DNA from 3 places in the Gracilibacillus phocaeensis genome. Region 3 is predicted to be linked to each of the others. Evidence: riboswitches for the same ligand, from Rfam matches in the RefSeq annotation. Region 3 holds a riboswitch; each other region holds the start of a gene.
What was found. A riboswitch is a leader RNA that binds a small molecule or an ion and turns the genes downstream of it on or off. The one in region 3 is predicted to bind S-adenosylmethionine.

Region 1 (6,779 bases), 440 kb from region 3:
ACTCAGGCTCTTCTCCCATCGCAACGTTAGCGTAAGACGATTGCAAATTCATCGTATGCGTAAATTGTTCCAGCATATTTTGAAAAATATCACCCGACAACTGACTTTCGGCTGCCTTCGTAATAGAAAGGGTGGTTTGAACCGATTCGCCTAATATCATATTGCGTAAGTTATCATAGCTGAATGCCTCAGGGATAGTCAAAACCGCTTCCACCTCGCCCTCTTCCAGGGCACGGACTGCTTCTTCCTCTGTCATAGCTGTTATCGTCAATACATCACTTAAATCCTCTTCCAATGTTTGTTGCAAAATCGACTTCGGTGCAATGGTTTTCGCTATTTCACCTAGTTCCTCGGGCAAAGATGCCGATTCGATGTCATGTTGAAGTCGCTCCATACCTGCCGCTTCATCATCTTGATCTACCACAGCGACATTCAGTTCAATGGATGGATTATTCATTACTCCTCCTAAAGCAAACCCTAAAATCACAATTAACACAAACGGCATCGCTAATAACACAAGCAGTTCCGTGGGATCTCGCCACATTAACTTGACATCTTTCCAGAAAAAATCAAACATGTCTATCCCTCCTAGTCCCGCAGCTTGCGTCCTGTTAAATGAAGAAAAACGTCTTCTAATGAAGGTACTGCGATATTCACCCCATTAACAACGACTTGTTGTTCTTCTGCCATTCGGAAAATAGCTGCTAACGGCCTGCTATTTTTTGTAACAATTAAGGTAAGACCTTTCTCTGTTTTTGTTACCTTTAAAATAGGTTCATGTGCCTCTAACTGTTTGATGAATGGTTCGGATAACTGTTCCAACTCTAATTGAATGGTTTCCTCCGTTGCCAATATACTCACCAATTCCTGCTTAGAACCAGTAGCAATCACTTTGCCATGATCCATAATATAAATACGATCACAGAGTCGCTCTACCTCTTCCATGTAATGAGAGGTATAGAGCACCGTCATACCTCGCTCTTCTTTTAACTTTTTCACCATTTCCAGGATATAGCTTCTGGACTGAGGATCAATGCCAACAGTTGGCTCATCCATAATGATAATCTCCGGTTCATGTAGCAACGCAACTGCAATGTTAATCCGTCGCTGCATCCCGCCTGAGTAATTTTTCACTTGTTCTTTCTGCCGGCTGGCCAGACCAACTAATTCCAATACTTCTTGGGCACGCGTCTCTAGTTTTTTTCCGCGAATACCATAGATCTTCCCAAAGAATTTCACATTTTCATAGGCTGATAATTCCTTGTATAAGGCAATCTCTTGCGGTACGACGCCAAGTATCGGGCGGATAATGTTCGGTGACTTCAGTATATCTTCCCCATTCCACATCACCGTGCCCGATGTTGGTTTAAGCAAGGTCGAAATCATCGAAATCAATGTCGATTTACCAGCGCCGTTCGGACCAAGCAAACCTACTGATTCCCCTTCTTGCAAATAAAAATTGACATCATCCACCGCCGTATTTTTCTTATATACCTTACGCAATGAAGCAGTTTCTAACATCGCTGCGCCCTCCTTTTCTTAACCATTCTTTTTTTAGTATAAGCGAAAAAGGACAGTGCGAACACTGCCCTTCGTCATTACTTTTGGAAAAAACCATGACCTCCGTCATATTTTAAATAGAGTCGTTACCTATTCTGCCTATCGAACGCGAAATGCTTTTAGACATATCCTTGATGAATTGCATAAATCGCCAGCTGCGTCCGATCACGCAGATCTAATTTATCAAGTAACTGACTAATATGATTCTTCACTGTGCCCACAGAAAGTGCCAGTGTATCAGCGATTTCTTTATTGCTTTTGCCTTCGCCCAGCAAACACAAAATGTCGGCTTCACGCTTGGTTAAATGAATGAAATCCTTCTGTTGTTTCGGTTTTTTCTTTTCCAGCAAGTGAGGGACTACCTTGCTTGCTACATCACCTGGTAATTGCAGGCCTCCTGCCAAACAGCCTTTAATCGATTGAATCAACTGATGCGCTTCGGCATCTTTCAACAAATAACCACTCACACCAATCTGCAAGGCCTCGATCGCATACTCTTCATCATTAAATGTCGTCAACATTAACACTTTTGTTGCTGGAAAACGTCGCAGCATTTCCTTGGCCGCTTGTAAGCCATCCATCTCCGGCATACGAATATCTAATAGGGCTACGTCAAAATGGGCGGACTCCCGTAGTTGAAGGGCCTCTTTACCATTTCGCGCTTCCCCTTTTACATGAAAACTGGATTCTGTCTCCAGCATTAATTGGATCCCTTGTCGTACAATTGCTTGATCCTCGGCAATCAGAATATCCGTCATGCTGTATCCTCCTTTAGTGGAAACGATCCTCTAACAATAAATTGCTGCTGATAGGTTTGCACCTCTAAATAGCCACTCAACTGAACTAATCGCTCGCGCATCGACTGCAAGCCAAACCCTTCTTTTACCTCCATTTGTTGTTCGATGGGATTACTCACTTCAAAGCGAAAATGTGTCTGTCCAGGGGCTTCTAGCACGATCATCGCTTCCTTTCCCGGACTATGGCGCATCACATTCGTCATTGCCTCTTGAATAGCCCGGTAGGTGATGCTCGCTTGCTCCGGCGTTAATAGAACAGATAATGCATTTTTTCTCAATGAAAACTGAATAGACATATATTGCTCCGCCTCTAATTTACGAATCAAATGAATAATGGCAGCGAGACCTGTAGTGTTATCCTCCCGCAATGCCCTGACCGCTCTTCTTGTTTCTGATAAACTTTCCTGGGCCAGGCTTTTTAGATCACCCATCTCCTTACTATCACCCTGCATACGCAAGATTTCAATCTTCATTAATAAGTTCGTTAAGGTATGCCCCACCCGATCATGGATTTCTCTGCCTATCGACACACGTTCTTCTTGGCGGGCATGCTGATCTCGCGTCACCGATTCACGTTTGATACTGCGGTACCGTTGTAATAAAGCTTGATATCTCACTTCTATATCTTCCAATCGCGTGCTGTTACGACGATAATAATAGGTACCCAAATAAGCAGATAGGACAATCAATAGGCATACAGGGATGGGCATAGAACCGATCGTCGTGACGATAAAGGATAATAGCAGTAAGCTAATCAGCAGATAAACCATCTTGGAACTTATCCGTTCAATAATAGCAATAAAGGTGTATGTATACATCATCAATGCGAATGGATTCATGACCGCTTCTCTGGGCCAGCCAGCACTAAAAGTAATAATAATAATTAAAAGCAACCATAGAAACGGATAGCTTTTTCTCGCAATAGAGGTAAAAAAGAAGGTAGCGAAAAAGATCGCAGCCATCAGTAACAAATAAGTTACATCCAACATCTGCAGCTGTATCTCATACCAAATAGCACCAGTCCAAGCAAACAGCCACAACCCTAACCAAATCCAGAAATGCATCCTTCTCCCCCCTCTTCACTCCTACCTATAATATACCATATATCGCTGCTATTACGAAAAAACATCGGAACAGATCACTCGCTTCTCTACTATAAATCTTTTATACTTGATGAAAGCGTTTGATTTCATTCGTCAAACAAGGAGGATAAATAGATGAAATATCGTCGTTTAGGAAATACAGGATTGAAAGTAAGTGAGATTAGCTTAGGAAGCTGGCTTACTTATGGAGGATATGTTGAACAGCAACAGGCACAGAAAGCGATTGATACGGCATATGATCTAGGCATCAATTTTTTTGATACAGCCAATGTCTATATGCGTGGGGAGGCAGAGAAGATTGTTGGCAAGGCACTTCGTAACTATCCGCGACATTCCTATGTCCTAGCCACTAAGGTTTTCGGCAAAATGGGGGATGGTCCTAATGATCAAGGTCTTTCGCGCAAGCATATTATGGAACAATGTGAAGCCAGCCTAACTCGACTAGGACTTGATTATGTCGATATCTATTACTGTCATCGTTATCATGCAGATACGCCATTAGAAGAAACTTTACGTGCTTTAGATGATTTAGTCAGACAAGGCAAGGTGCTATACATCGGGGTAAGTGAATGGTCCGCCGCACAAATTGCCGAGGCAGTACATATTGCCGACAAGCGATTATTGGATCGCATTGTCGTCCATCAGCCCAATTACAGTATGCTTCACCGACAGATTGAGGATGAGATTATCCCTATTAGTGAAAAACATGGAATCGGCCAAGTAGTTTACTCACCATTAGCGCAAGGGGTGCTCACTGGCAAGTATAAAAAAGGGCAAGATATCCCTGCTGACAGTCGAGCAGCTCAAGACAATTTAGATTTATCCAAATTACTAACAGCTAAGAATCTGGACCGCGTCGAGGCGTTAAATAATGAAGCGGCCAATGAAGGGATCTCCTTGTCCCAGCTTGCCCTTGCCTGGATCCTGCGCCAATCCAATGTGTCTAGCGCATTAATTGGGGCGAGTAAGCCCGAACAAATCGAAGAAAATGTTCAAGCTTCCGGTGCCAAATTGTCACCAGAAACCATGGCCAAGGTGGAAGGGATTTTGAGTAATCCTTATCACTAATTCCATTCCAATGTGGTAAATCAATAAATGAGTCCGATGGTTTATCATCTCCACACAATGTTAGCTGAACCAATCGGGTCGTTACCTAGTTATAAGCATCCCACTTAAAATCATTATGCTTTTCCTGGTGGGACGCTTATAGCCTGTTACACTACGTTAAACAAAATCGATTTCTTGAAGCGGAAGTCGAACATAATATGGTAAGAAAATACATGAGTCTGTTTTTCTTGTAGTGGATCAAGATGAAATGAGGATAGAGATACCCATTTTTATTTTCGATTATTAAGTGCGGAAGGAATATTAATGATCCTTACACCTTTCGCCAACAATCCCTGAATAGCAGCCATTGTTAGGTTTATTTAGACCTTTTTCTACCATAATACCCACACTAGCTAGCTTCTTCATGATATATTCTTGTTCTTCCGCAAAAGTTTTTTTCCGCATCATGCAACACCTCTTCCACCAACATTCCCTTTTTATGTTACTATATCATCCTATTTTAACAAGAGGTAGATGATTTAAAATGGACATATTAAATACTTTATACATTTATAAGCAAGTCTTCTTTCACATTATCTCCTGATAATACCTCGTTTGATCCATTCGTGTAAATGGATCAAGAGCACTTATCCAATAAATGAGAAATTATTTAATTCAACTTATATATCCTATGATAAATAAACTTAAATACCTAATATTAGACCGAGTATTATTTTACATGATTCTTTTTAAAAGCCTCCTTTCTTAAACCAACCTTCTCACTAGTCATTATGTATGAAATTAACATAAATCCGACAAAACCTATTGACATTAAGGGTTAATGTGTATAAGATATAGAATAACAATTATTACACTAATTTTCTTATCAAGAGAGGTGGAGGGGCAGGCCCAGCGAAACCTCGGCAACAGGTTAACCATATACACTGTGCCAATTCCTGCGGGACAGCATATATTTTAGTAATGGAACCCGAGAGATAAGAAGGAATGATAACAAGATTATCTACCTTCTTAATCGATCATGATTGAGAAGGTTTTTATTATATGAGGAGGAGTTTACATGATTACGTTTGATAACTTTCACGACAGTGATTTCCATCATGAAACTTACGACGATAATGATCCGACTAAAGGTGCTCAAAGTCTTTTAGAATGGGCGTACCAGACATATGATGATTCGCTTGTTTATGCCTGCAGCTTCGGTGCCGAAAGCATGGTTTTGATTGATCTTATTGCCCAAACGAAGCCTGATGCTAAACTCGCTTTTCTAGATACAGGACTGCATTTTCAAGAAACCTATGATTTGATTGAGGAAGTCAAACAGCGTTACCCATCGCTTCAGATCACCTTTAAAAAGCCAGAGTTAACGGTGGATGAGCAACGAGAGAAGCACGGAGCGGCCTTATGGTCCCGAAACCCTGATCAATGCTGTTATATCCGCAAAGTGAAGCCATTAGAAGAAGTACTAAGTGGTGCCACTGCTTGGATATCCGGTCTAAGAAGAGAGCAATCGCCTACAAGGGCGAACACGAATTACATCAACAAGGATGAACGGTTTCAATCCGTAAAAGTATGTCCTTTGATTCATTGGACTTGGGATGATGTTTGGGGATATATTGAAGAACATCAGCTACCCTATAATGCCTTGCATGATCAAAATTATCCGAGTATCGGTTGTATCCCTTGTACCTCACCAGTAACTGGCGAAGGTGATGAACGTTCAGGAAGATGGAGTAATTCTCAAAAGACGGAATGCGGCTTACACATCGCTCCATCGTCTTAATTTTTTTCGGCATACCCCAGTAAATCGATCGTATTAATAAAAATGAGGTGACGACATTGACTTTACAAGTGGCAAATTCCCCATTTGATCAAAAGCAAACAGAAATCTTAAACCAGCTCTTACCAAGCTTAACTGAATCTCAAAAAACTTGGCTTTCTGGTTACTTAGCAGCTTCTCAAGGCAGCGAACCTGCACCGGCTGCCGCTTCCACACCGGAGGCGACACAGGAAGAAGTCATTGCCACACGAACCGCTACTATTCTTTACGGTTCTGAAACTGGCAATAGCCAGACACTAGCTGAACAGCTATCCGACAAATTGAAAGGGATGCAGCGTGAGGTACATGTTTCAAGTATGGATGACTTTAAGGCTAAGAAACTCAAAGAAGTAGAAGATTTATTTATTATCACCGCCACACATGGAGAGGGAGATCCACCCGATAATGCGATTGAATTCCATGAATTTCTTCACA
Region 2 (6,779 bases), 250 kb from region 3:
ACAAAAGGAATTCAGTTACATATTGCTAACTTGCATCCCTTCTAATATAGCATACTTGCCCACAGCCGGACAGTAAACACTACCGCTTCACTCAACCTCTATCGTATCATATTCTTTGTCTATTTTATTGCCGCTAATTTCTAATACTCCATCTCGAAATTTGGCCTTTATTGTGCGCTTATCAATTGGTTGAGGCAACGTGATAATCCGTTCTTTGCGCTGCCTGCGTCTTTCTTTGTAAAGGTAGTGGATCTCTTCCTGATAAGACTCGGTTGCTTCTTGATAATCCATCATAATGGTGATTTGACTGGGAGCCGTCAATTGCACATGTACTTGTTCTTTTTTCAGACCTGGTAAATCTACCCGGATCAATATTTGACGATCTGTTTCGGCAACATCTACTGGGATACGTCGAGGAAGATTAGCTTGTTCAAAGAATTGATCAATGGTCTCCATCACATTTCGCTTAGGCTTCTCGTATAGTAAAGCGTCTAACCTTCGAATCAAATCATCCCCCCATTCGGACATTCTTTTGTCTTCTGACATAGGCTCACCCCCTATATAAATGTATCCATATCAGTTTATGCAGCAACCAAAAAAATGAGCTTGTGTCCTATAGAAAAAATCATGTCATCTCCATTCCCTTCCTTAAGGGAGCAAAAGCCTTTTTTTAAAAGGCCCCCGCTCCTCCACCTCCACCAGGGGAACTACCGGTTGTTCCGGCAGTAGAGCTGGCTGCTGCTGAATAGAGGATAAAGTGACTAGAATCAAAGGCAGAGGCAACCGGAAGAGCAGACATCGTCACCAACAAAGGGGCAAGGGTTACATCCGCCTGATATTTCTGTTCAAATACCTCTCCTTTTCCTAACACGATCGCATTCTCTATTCTTTTTTCAAGTAAAGCTTGATCACTGCTTATTGGATAGCGGCCTTCTTGATACAAATCGGTGACCTGTTTAACAGCATAACGGAGCTGTCTTATTTCTTGCCCCCAATAATATGCTGGAACCAATAAAAGCACGAGACCGCTGATCAGATAAAAGATGATCGTCCAAATGGTTCCAGTATCCAGTGTAAATGCAACCAATGAAGCAAAAATCACAAACAAGTACAATAAAGGAAAGACAAATTTTTGACGATGAAAAATAAGACTGACCACCGTCACTACCGCTAAGATTATTGTCAATATCAACTGAGTAGTCGGTGTCATCGGCTGAATCGTTAGCTGATAATAAAACATTCCAGCCACCAGTAAGCTCATGATTAGTGATAATCCGGAATAAAAGCCTACCGGTTTACGTTCGGTATTTGCTTCCATTTCTTGCTTTGCTTGTTTACTCCACTCAGAAAATTGTTCATACTGCTGCTTCGCCTGTTGAGTTCGTTCTTTTTCAGGCATATCTGGATCATCTTGCAGCGACTCCAATAAGAAATATTCTCCTTGTTTGTCCTTTTCCGTAAATAACCATTCACGTAATCGTTGATCGGAGGGACTAAGGTTATTTGGATTATTGTCCCATGTAAAACGATAAGCAGTGTCCTCTTCCTTTCTTTCTGAAGGTACTTCTGTGAAATGAACAATCCCTCGTCTGCGTAAAGAGAATAAGGCAGCATTGATACTATGGACGTCAATATTATACCACCTGTGAATATAACTTAGTAATAATGGATCTGTTTCCTCTACCACTCGAATTAATGAATCCATCTCTTTCGATCCACGATAACGATTAGGATGAATACGATAAATCACTAGTGTCACACCTAATAAAAGTAGCAAGCCTGCCACTACAATTGGCGTAAGAAGAGCTGTCTTTTCCGGTAGATTCTCCGCCCTTTGCGCCAACTGTGCCTCTTCTTCCAAAATGGAAGTCTCCATCATTTCCGCTTGATCTGTTTCCATTGCGTTGAGTTGATCAGCCGGGAAAACCAAACGAAATTGGGTGGTACCTCCTGCCTTGACTAGATCATTGCTATAGGTGATACCATCTTCTGTCTCCGTCAACTCACCATCTGCATCGTCCTTTAAGAAATAATGGAAATCCTCTGCACTTTGGTTAGGTAGATGGAGTTGGATCGAAATATCATGAAAATCCGTTTCATTGGAGTCGTCAAAGAATGCATAAGTCAGATCGGCGACATCCTGATACTTCGTAACCGAACCGTCAACCTCATAGGTGTATAATACTTGTTTGGTCTCATTCTGGGAGGGTGTATGCACTTTCCACGTATCGTCATCTTCTTCCACCTCTAATGGCTGCAGGTTATTTGTGTCGGCATCGATCGTTTCTCCATTGGCCAAATACGCTTGAAAATGATGGTCATCTGATTCGATCGTTCTTGTCATTCCTTCAAAAGAGCCGTCAAAGGTATAGGTATATAGCTCACGCACCTCCATCGTACCTTCGTCTGTAATATATGCGTCCATGTCCACCTTATCGATCGTAAATGTATCCTCCTCCGAACAAGCGGTTAAAAAAATAACCAGCAAAAAACCTAGAATCATGGTGCCTTTTTTCATGATAAGCACCTCCTTTTCCTAATATAGCTATACCCTTTTATACGCATGATCAATGGCTTTTGTTTCAATATTTCAAAAATAAGGTATCCACATGTTCTATCTATTGATTAAAATGCAATGATACGAAGTTGCCATTTAAACACTTGTCATCTATTCGACTATGGCGCTATGATTCATTTCTTGATCTAAGTAAGTATAAAGTCATGAAAATCAATGAATATTTTAGTTGACGACCATCAGTTCTTCACGTATACTAAGATCAATTCTATATTCGTACAAGCTCTTATTGAGAGTGGCTGAGGGAATAGGCCCTGTGAAGCCCAGCAACCGTCTTTATTGACATGGTGCTACATCCTACAGGGTATAACCTGAAAGATAAGAGAAGGTCTGATGAATGCATACGTCCTTCTTACCTTTCACAAGGTTAGTGGGACGTTTTTATGTTATGCTGAGAGTACATACAAACAAGAGCTCACTAAGACATCAATGATTTTCCACTACCATACAGTGGGGAGTAGAACCAATCTTTACGGCATGATAATTTATCCAATACAAGGAGGTTTTTACAAATGACAAATCCATTTCAATTTCCGAAAAATGAAACAAACTTGCTTCACGCTGGACAGCAGGTAGATCCAACGACAAATGCCAGGGCAGTGCCAATCTATCAAACGACATCCTATGTGTTTAATGACGCCGAACATGCCCAAAACTTATTTGCCTTAGCAGAGACTGGTAACATCTATTCCAGAATCATGAATCCTACAGTAGACGCATTCGAACAACGGATGGCCATATTAGAAGATGGGGTAGCCGCCGTAGCTACAGCTTCTGGGATGTCTGCTATTACACTCGCAATCTTAAATCTAGCCAATTCGGGGGATGAAATTGTAACCGATAGCAACCTGTATGGCGGAACCTATAATCTGTTTAGAAATACATTGCCGAACTATGGCATTAACGTTATTTTTGTAGATGGAGCAGACCCAGAAAACTTCCGTAAGGCGATCACACCAAAAACAAAGGCCGTCTTCGGCGAGGTGATTACTAATCCAAGCTTGAATGTATTCGATATTGAAGCAGTGGCTGATATCGCTCATGAGAACGATATTCCGCTAATCATTGATAATACCTTTGCGACACCTTATGTCTGCAAACCGATTAGTTGGGGAGCGGATATTGTCGTTCACTCTGCAACAAAATGGATTGGCGGACATGGTACTACAATTGGAGGTATCATGATTGACGGTGGACGTTTCAACTGGAATAACGAAAAATTCCCTGGCTTTATCAAACCGGATGAATCCTATCATGGCATTCGCTATGGTATTGATCTTGGTGCGGCTGCTTTTGCACTGAAATTCCGGGTTCACTTATTACGTGATATCGGACCTGCCTTAAGTCCGCAAAATGCCTTCTATTTCTTACAAGGATTAGAAAGCTTACATTTACGGGTCGAACGTCACCATGAGAATGCCCAAGCCGTTGCTCAGTATCTCCAGAAACATCCACAAATAGAATGGGTAGCTTATCCAGGATTGGAGGAACACCCTTCTCATCAGCTTGCACAGAAATATTTGCGTAACTATTACGGTTCTGTGATTACTTTTGGTATTAAGGGCGGAAGAGAAGCAGGCCGAAAATTGATTGATAACATTACCCTATGGTCTCATGTGGCCAATGTAGGCGACGCCAAATCATTGATTATCCACCCTGCTTCCACTACTCAGCAGCAGCTAAGTGCAGAGGAACTAGAGGCTTCCGGAACAAAAGAAGAGCTCGTCCGATTATCTGTTGGTTTAGAAGCTCCAGATGATATCATCGCCGATTTAGACCAGGCGATTGCCAAGGCAACCAACAGTGAGCCAACTATTCACATCAGTAAGGAACAAGCGATCGAATGGGCCCTATCTTCCCCTTTCGATCGTGAAGGCGGAGACATTCGTCCGAAAAATATTCTGGTAGCTGGTGATATCGATCATTCGATTGCCGCCGTTAAACTTCAAAAGCTTGGCTACCATGTCACTGCAGCAAATCAAGCAGAAGAAGAGATTGATCTATTGTTTATTACAGATAGTGGACAAGCTCAGGACTTCTATAGCGATCAGGCAAAGATTGTCTGGTTTGCAGCAGGACAAACAGACGCCGATGTCAAAGCAAAGGCAGAGGCCAACGGTCAAATTGTGGTTGAAGATAAATGCCCGTTTGAAGAAGCAGATCGATTACGTCGCGGAAAATAATCGTTGTCTAGTCTCATCACCTTGACGCAACAAGCAAAAAAATAGGAAGAATAACCGTAATGAGATAATCATTGCGGTTATTTTTTAAATGAGATAAGAAAGCATATAATCTTTGGTATAACAGGACTTGGAATGATTTTGACCTTGAACGAGAGTACCGATAAGATGGATTATGTTAAGTAGCACACTTTCCTTAGTGGTGAGTTTGATCGTTTTATCTGTGCGAAGCAAACGCTCCAGGAATAGGCTACGCTTTCCATGGGGCCGGCTTCAGCTAACTAAAAAGTGCTTTTCTTTTTCAAGTTAGCTGAAGCCGTGCCTGCGGAAAGCGAAGTGGTTGGCTAGAGCGTTGTCACGCACACACAATCTCTCAAAATAATGACATAGCTACTTTACATAATCCTATCGGTAGTTCTGTATCTACTTTGAGTGGTCGGTAAAGGGCCGGACGGATTTTAGGCCGTTTTTTTAAGAATAAGAAAACAGGCGATTGATTCTTCTTATCATTGAAAGCTTCAGACACTCACCCACAAAAAACGTATATTTCTCATTCAATTAATCGATCACGGTTACAAGTCTCCTCGTTCAAACGAATCCTTGAAGTAGGAAATCAGAATATTATGGCATATGTGCACCGCCATGTTAATATTGATAAGATAAGGGTATAAAATATTAATGAGATTATGTATTGTGGGTGTATGCAGATGAGCAAAAAAAGATTAATTATGCTGTTCATCATCATTGTAGTGATCGGAATAGTTTTGTTTCTCTTTTTACAACCAGATAAGAACGAGCAGAGACAACCAGAGCAAAACCCTCCCTCTACCGAAGAGGAGACAGAAGAAGAAACACCAGAGGATGAACCGCAAGAGGAAGAAGAATCGCTTGCTCAGACTGTCCGTGACAGGGTCATAGGTGCACTTAATTTTTTGCAAAGTGATACTCATATTGTTGCGATTGGTGACTCGCTCACACAAGGTGTTGGTGATGAAGACGATAATGGTGGGTATGTAGGTATATTAGAAGATCAGTTAGATGAGGAGAACATCCATGTAACCTTTGATAACTTTGGTGTGCGAGGTAATCGAACAGACCACTTGTTAAGACGATTAGAAGATAATCCGGAGATTACCGATTCATTAGAGGACGCTAATATGGTATTAATAACGATTGGTGCCAATGATATTATGCAGATTATGAAAGATAACTTTATGAATCTTACAGAAGAACCTTTTATCGAAGAACGACAACCATACAGCGATAGACTAAGACAGATTCTCGAAAAGATCATGGAAACCAATCCAGATGCTAATATCTATTTACTTGGTTTCTTTAACCCGTTTGAATCCTATTTCAGTGATATCGAGGAACTCAATCAAATTGTTACTAGGTGGAATAATGCCAGCCTGCAAGTGACCAATAACTTTGAGCAGGTACACTATATTCCGATGCAGGATATCTTTCAGTACACGGATGAAGAAGTATTTTCAGAGGATAATTTCCACCCAAACCACCGTGGATACCAATTGATGGCAGAACGCGTTATTACCTATTTACAAAATGATTTACAAGATGCTCAAGGCTAAAGGATGACCATAATGGAAGAAAAAAAATTAACCAATTGGAGAAAATTATTTATCACATTGTTAGCGGTAAACGCCGTGCTTATCTTCGGTGTTATTCTGTTTATCTTCTGGCCTGTGCCTGGGGAAACACCGCCTGATAAACAGTTTATTGAGGATGATGCGGGGGCTGAATTCACGATCCGCTCCAGCAAAGAAAACTTGAATGAACTAGTCAATGCCTATTTAGATAAACTGCCTAAACAAGAAAACATACAATATGCTGTAAAGTTTGATGAAGAAGTACATTTGATGGGATCGGTGGAGGCCTTCTCCCAAGAGGTTCCTGTTAATATTACCTTTGAGCCGATTGTCCAAGAGAATGGCGATATCTTATTACAGTCAACCGGTATGTCGTTGGGATTATTGCGATTACCACAGGATCGTATCCTCCAATAC
Region 3 (6,779 bases):
GTGAGATAGAGGCCAGGCTGGCGATGGCAAGCATTTGGCCTCCATATGGTACAATTCCCTGCCAGCAGGCGGCGAATATATCCAGTAAACTGGCTGCCCTTCTTGGCTGAATGCGATATTCTTGTGCAATATTTTTGGCAAGTGGTCCGGTCATAATAATCGAAATCGTGTTATTGGCTGTGCTAATATCGGCAACACTTACCAGGCTGGCAATGCCGAACTCGGCTCCTTTTTTGGAATGTATTCTGTTGGAAACGAAATTCAGCAGGAAGGTAATCCCGCCATTGTGTTGAATAATTCCAATCATTCCGCCGATTAATAAGGCAACGATCGCAATGTCTTCCATATTGATGATTCCCTGCGAAGCGGCTTGGATCAGGGTTGTTCCCGTATAGGAGCCGTCAATTAAGCCAATCACCCCGGCAAAAATAATTCCGCCTATCAGGACAATCAATACATTGACACCGAGTATAGCAACAATCAATACGGTGAGATAAGGAAGCACTTTAACAAAATTATACGAGTAATCCTCCAGGTTATTGACATGACTTCCAGAAGTAATTACCCATAAAATAACGGCGGTGACGATTGCACCAGGCAATACAATAAAAAAATTGGTTTTAAATTTGTCGCTCATAGCCGAATTTTGTGTTCGCGAAGCAGCAATGGTTGTGTCTGAGATCATCGACAGGTTATCACCAAACATCGCCCCGCCCAGAACGGTAGCCATTGCTAGTGCCATCGGAATATCGGTCTGTTCGGCAATTCCGATACCAATTGGTACAAGCGCCACAACGGTTCCCATCGAAGTTCCCATCGTAACGGAGATAAAACAACCGATGATGAACAAACCAATCATTAATAGGTTAGCTGGCAGTAAAGATAATCCAAGATTTACTGTGGCATCAACGGCTCCCATGCCGCTTGCCACTTCTGAGAATGCTCCGGCAAGCACGAAGATAATGACCATTAAGACAATGTTCTCGTGTCCGGCTCCTTTTGTAAATACTTCTATTTTCTTGCTTAATTTTTCCTTGCGGTTCATGGCCAGTGCTACCGCTGAAGCAATGATGATCGCGACATTAATCGGCATACTGGAAAAGTCTCTAGTAACGATACCTGTCCCAATAAATAACATGATAAAGATAAGTAACGGTAATAGTGCATATGCGTTCCCTTTTGCTTGCTGTGTCATTTGAATGACCTCCTGTGCTGTTAATTCATCGTCATGCCGCCTGTAATGTTGAGTGCCTGCCCTGTCATATAATCGGAAAATGGGGAGGCAAGAAACATCACGACATAAGCGACATCTTCGGGAGTTCCGGTTCGTCCGAGTGGTACTTGTGAAGCGTCTTCTTGACGAATTGCTTCCTCATCTAATCCTCGAAGCTTTCCACCAAGGACACGTTCCCGGTGTTTCATGCTGGTTTCAATGATCCCGGGACAGACAGCATTTACGTTGATTTGATCCTGAGCAAGTTCTAAGGCCATCACCTTTGTCAAGCCAATTACGGCATGTTTGGAAGCAACGTAAGAGCCCATTAAGCGATAGCCGTTCTTACCTGCTTGTGAGGCGATATGTATCATTTTGCCGCTGGTTCCTTGTTTTTTCATTTGCTGGGCAATGACCTGACTGCATAACTGGACTCCTTTTGCATTGACGTCCATCGTTTTGTCCCAATCTTCTTCTTTGATATCGACCAGATAATCCATCGTTGAGATGCCAGCATTATTAACAAGAATATCTACTTTACCAAAACGGTTGATGACCTGTTCCATCATTTTTTCTACATTCTCTTTATTGGAGACATCTGCTTGGATATAAAATAAGTCTCTTTCTGTATTTCTGCCGCTGGGGTGTAGATCGACAACGGCCACCTTTGCATGAGAATGACGCAGGGCGTCGACGATGGCTTTTCCAATTCCATTTGCTCCGCCTGTGACAACGGCCACTTTATCTGTAAGGTCTATCGTGAACATAAAAAATCCTCCCTTGCATTAGAAAAGGGCCTTTTCTGCATAAGAAGAGGCCCTTAAGTGTTTATTCACTGCTCCTCTTATCTGTTAGCATAATCGCTACTGGAATTGGCACATTACTCCATGGAGCTGTTGCCGAGGCTTCCAAGGGCCAGTCCCTCCACCTCTCTAGATAAGAATTGTCTATTAATGATGTTTCTAAATATAACGTTTTTGCTAGGTAAAATCAAGTGTTTTGTTTTGCTAATAGAGCCTCTTGAACAAAAGTTTGCACTGAAACCTTTCTATATAAGTTGAAGGTATAAATGTGACAAAACGTGTGATAAGCAAGTCTTTGCTCGCTTTATTGCCTAATAATATCTAGGTTGATCCAGGAGAAATTACTTCATTCCACTTATATAGTGCAATTCTCCTGTTATACGACACACCCCATTGCTTTTATTATATTTTATATTATAATAGTAAACACAATGTAATGGATTACATTGTTAATAGAAAGGCAATAAAGCAAACAAAATTCAGAAAAAAATGAAAGGAGGTAACAAAATGCCAACGATTCAAGATGTAGCCAAGAAGGCAGGAGTATCCGTGGCTACGGTGTCCCGAGTACTAAATAAACCATCATCCGTAGCAGAAAAAACCCGAGAGAAAGTGAATAAGGCGATGAAGGTGTTAGATTATTCACCCAGTATCTTAGGGAGAAATTTGCGAAATTCGGAAAGTCGCATGTTGTTAGTTTTATTGCCAAAGATATCGAATCCTTTCTATTTGAGAATAGTTGAGGGAATTGAAGAAACCGCTTTAAATTATGGTTATCATATATTAGTATGTCAAACGCACACCACTTCAGAGCGAGAAGATGTTTATTTCAATTTGTTGAAAAACCAGCAGGCGGCTGGGGCCATTACTATGGATCCGCTGATTAATCGTCAGACCATTTCTAGTTTGGCAGAGCAATTTCCGATTGTGCAATGCAGTGAATATGATAAGGAACAAAGCCTGTCTTATGTCACCATCGATAGTGAATTAGCGGCTTATCAAATGACAAAATTTTTATTGAAGCAAGGGCATCAGCGTATTGCATTTGTAAATGTTGGAGAGCATTACTTATATGCAAGGGATCGAAAAAAAGGATTTATTCGTGCATTAGAAGAATTTCACATAACAGTTGAGGAAGATTGGTTCTACTACGCAGATAGTGTGACCTTTGAAGCTGGGCAACAAGCGATGCGTTCTCTATTGAATAGAGAGAAAGCGTTTTCTTCTGTGTTTGCCGTATCCGATATTTTGGCGATTGGTGCTTTAAAAGAATTAAATATGCAAGAGATTAGTGTGCCGGATGAGGTAGCGATTGCAGGATTTGATAAGATTGATTTTACCAACATGACATATCCAACATTGACAACTGTTTCACAGCCAATGTACAAAATGGGGTGTGCCTCCGTAGATATGTTAATCAAGAAGATTCAAGGAAAACAAGTGGAAGATATTATTTTAGAACATGAGTTGATTATACGTGAGTCCACATGACAGAGAGTGACAGTAGCTCACATCATCCGTTCCTTCCAAACCGACTTCATTAATTAAATTTATTTTTTAGGAAATGGGTGAAGGTACTGCGTGTTTTTGTTATAATTTTAATGAAATCGTTTACAAATGGTGGCGATTATCTAAACAAAAGGGGTGTGTAACGATGTTATCAACTAAAAAAGGCTTGTTATCCGTTTTACTTATTTTGTTAGCACTATTTATTGCTGCTTGTAGCGGAGACAGTGGTTCGGAAAATGGCGCAAGTGGCGATGATGAAGGAAATAATGCTGCAGAAAATGAAGGCGCTTCAGAAGAAAATGAAGAGGAAGTTACCATCGTTTATGCAACCGGTGTGGATACGACAGGTGCTACCCAAAGACAGATTGAGGTATTTGAGGAGGAGCACCCTCACATTAACGTGGAGTATCGCGAAATGCCTGCCGATACGGGACAACAGCATGATCAATATGTCACCATGTTTAGTTCACAAAGTGATGAAGTGGATGTGTTCAATGGTGATGTCATTTGGTCGGCAGAATTTGCCCAAGCCAATTATGCGATGGAGCTAGATCGTTTTATTGAAGCTGATGGCATAGATTTGGAGGCTCATTTTAATGGTCCGATTCAAGCGGGGAATTATGATGGTAAACAATGGTCATTGCCGGTGTATGTCAATGCCTCTTTCCTTTATTACCGAACGGATATCACCGATACACCGCCAGAGACCTGGGATGAATTAATAGAACAATCGGAGCAGCTGCAAGGAGAAGGAGGTACAGAATTTGGTTATTTAATGCAGGGTTCACAATATGAAGGTCTTGTCACCAATTTTGTTGAAATAATTGCTTCTTATGGTGGTAATGTGATCGATGAAAATAACAATGTCGTGGTCAATAGTCCGGAGACAATCAAAGGTATTGAAAAATTAGCGGAGATTGTCCAATCGGATTTTGTTCCTGGGAATATATTGAATTTTAAAGAAATCGAAACGGAAAATGCTTGGATTGCTGGCGATTCGGTGTTTGCCCGTAACTGGACATATATGCAATCCTCTTCTAATGATGAGGAACGTTCTGATGTGGCAGGTAATGTAGAAATTGCACCAATTCCTGCTGGTGATGAAGGTACTGCCTCTGCGTTAGGTGGATGGATGGCGATGATTAATCGTTATTCTGAGCATCCAGAGGAATCATGGGAGTTAGTTAAATTTTTAAGTAGTGCAGAAGGTCAAAAAATTGGCGCTGTCGAAGGGGCGAGGGCACCGACTGTGGAATCAATATATGATGATCCAGAGGTTCAAGAGGCTGGCCCATTGTTTTCAAATCCAAGTTTTATTGAGGGACTAAGAACAGCTGTACCTCGCCCGGTATCACCGATCTATCCAGAAATCTCTGAAATTATTCAAATTGAAGTTTCACGGGTTTTTACAGATGAACAGACAGCCGAGGAAGCAGCAGAGAATATGCAGTCGAAAATTGAAGAAGCTATGATGGAGTAAGATAGATGGAGGCAGAGGGCTACCTATGTGCCTCCATTTTTCTGCAAAAACGGTTCATTACAGACAAATTTCAAAAAATGTTTGACTTATAAAGGAAGTTTGATATAATAAATGTAATCGATTACAAAAACAAGACAATCGATTGCATTATAACAAGTTATAGGAGGGTCTGTTATGATACAGATGAAAAGGTTGCTTTTATTAGGTTTATTAGTATTGTTTGCTGTATTCGTTGTTGCGTGTGGCGGAGACAGCGGTTCGGAATCAGACAATGCCGGTTCTGATGAAAATGAAAGCGGTTCAGAAGAAGGTGGAGATGCTGAAGAAGGGGAAGAAGTAACCATCGTTTATGCAACAGGGGTGGATACAACAGGTAAAGTAGAAGCTCAAATTGAAGAATTTGAGGAATTAAACCCAAACATCACGGTTGATTATCGCGAAATGCCATCAGACACAGGGCAACAACATGATCAATATGTAACGATGTTTAGCTCACAAAGTTCGGAGATAGACGTGTTTAATGGCGATTCAATTTGGCCAGCAGAATTTGCTCAAGCAAACTATGCGTTAGAATTAGATCGTTTTATTGAAGCAGACGGCTATGACTTAGACGCTCACTTTGATGGTCCGATACAAGCAGGTAATTTTGATGGGAAACAATGGGCGTTACCGTTATTCATTGACGCTTCCTTCCTTTACTATCGTACAGATGTAACCGATACACCACCAACGACTTGGGATGAATTAATTGAACAAGCTGGTGAGTTACAAGGAGAAGGTGGAACAGAATTTGGTTATATCACACAAGCCAATCAATATGAAGGTTTAGTAACGAATTTCGTCGAAATCATTGCTTCGTATGGTGGAGCTGTACTTGATGAAAATGATGAGGTAGTAGTAGATAGTCCAGAGACTGTGAAGGGCTTAGAGAAATTAGCAGAGATTGTTCAATCCGATTTTGTTCCAGGAAATATTCTTAACTTCCAAGAAATCGAAACAGAGAATGCTTGGATTGCTGGTGATTCCGTATTTGCTCGTAACTGGCCATATATGCAATCTTCTTCTAGTGATGAAGAGCGTTCGGAAGTAGTTGATAATGTAGATATTGCACCTCTTCCTGCGGGAGATGAAGGAAGCGCTTCCGCTTTAGGTGGTTGGATGGCCATGATTAATCGTTATACAGAACATCCAGAAGAGTCTTGGGAATTAGTAAAATATTTAGCTGGTGAACCAGGTCAGAAAACAGGTGCTATCGTCGGTAACCATGCACCAACGATTGAATCACTGTATGATGATCCAGAAGTACAAGAGGCGGCTCCATTATTCCAAAACCCTGAGTTCGTGGAAGGGCTAAGTCAAGCTGTACCACGTCCGGTATCACCAATTTATCCAGAGATTTCTGATATTATTCAGATTGAAGTTTCTCTCGTGTTAACAGGCGAACAAACAGCCGAGCAAGCAGCACAGAATATGCAGACAAAAATAGAAGACGCTATGGCAGAATAACGCTTGATACCGGAGACGAGCAAGATGAGTACGTTCGGTCTCATCTTGCTTTTTCTTTTAAGTATACATTGGATGGTGTACTTAGCAGAAAGGGAGGGAAAGAAACGTGAAAAATTTTCAGCTGAACGAAAAGCAGCTAGGTTATATGATGATATTACCATCAATTATTTTGGTGGTGCTCGTTACCTTATGGCCTGTTGCTCAGTCCTTTTATAATAGTTTATTCGATTATCGATTGAATGATCCCAGCAGATCACAACGTATGCTG

Region 1: linked by a shared signal. The riboswitch ahead of E0E32_RS07425 (phosphoadenylyl-sulfate reductase) and the one ahead of E0E32_RS05395 (SDR family NAD(P)-dependent oxidoreductase) in region 3 are both predicted to bind S-adenosylmethionine.
Region 2: linked by a shared signal. The riboswitch ahead of E0E32_RS06545 (PLP-dependent aspartate aminotransferase family protein) and the one ahead of E0E32_RS05395 (SDR family NAD(P)-dependent oxidoreductase) in region 3 are both predicted to bind S-adenosylmethionine.

Annotation. Positions count from the first base shown of each region.
Region 1 is NZ_LR131143.1:615,094-621,872, forward strand. Features, by position in the region: gene E0E32_RS07400 (ABC transporter permease) at 1-577, opposite strand, end outside; gene E0E32_RS07405 (ABC transporter ATP-binding protein) at 589-1,521, opposite strand; gene E0E32_RS07410 (response regulator transcription factor) at 1,680-2,318, opposite strand; gene E0E32_RS07415 (sensor histidine kinase) at 2,315-3,421, opposite strand; gene E0E32_RS07420 (aldo/keto reductase family protein) at 3,575-4,528, shown strand; gene E0E32_RS22125 (hypothetical protein) at 4,829-4,975, opposite strand; SAM riboswitch class I at 5,388-5,509, shown strand; gene E0E32_RS07425 (phosphoadenylyl-sulfate reductase) at 5,586-6,308, shown strand; gene E0E32_RS07430 (assimilatory sulfite reductase (NADPH) flavoprotein subunit) at 6,365-6,779, shown strand, end outside.
Region 2 is NZ_LR131143.1:429,336-436,114, forward strand. Features, by position in the region: gene E0E32_RS06535 (Hsp20/alpha crystallin family protein) at 88-546, opposite strand; gene E0E32_RS06540 (DUF2207 domain-containing protein) at 671-2,518, opposite strand; SAM riboswitch class I at 2,799-2,900, shown strand; gene E0E32_RS06545 (PLP-dependent aspartate aminotransferase family protein) at 3,088-4,758, shown strand; gene E0E32_RS06550 (SGNH/GDSL hydrolase family protein) at 5,463-6,344, shown strand; gene E0E32_RS06555 (YpmS family protein) at 6,357-6,779, shown strand, end outside.
Region 3 is NZ_LR131143.1:177,744-184,522, reverse strand. Features, by position in the region: gene E0E32_RS05400 (Na+/H+ antiporter NhaC family protein) at 1-1,195, opposite strand, end outside; gene E0E32_RS05395 (SDR family NAD(P)-dependent oxidoreductase) at 1,216-1,980, opposite strand; SAM riboswitch class I at 2,055-2,156, opposite strand; gene E0E32_RS05390 (LacI family DNA-binding transcriptional regulator) at 2,524-3,507, shown strand; gene E0E32_RS05385 (ABC transporter substrate-binding protein) at 3,671-5,005, shown strand; gene E0E32_RS05380 (ABC transporter substrate-binding protein) at 5,180-6,511, shown strand; gene E0E32_RS05375 (carbohydrate ABC transporter permease) at 6,618-6,779, shown strand, end outside.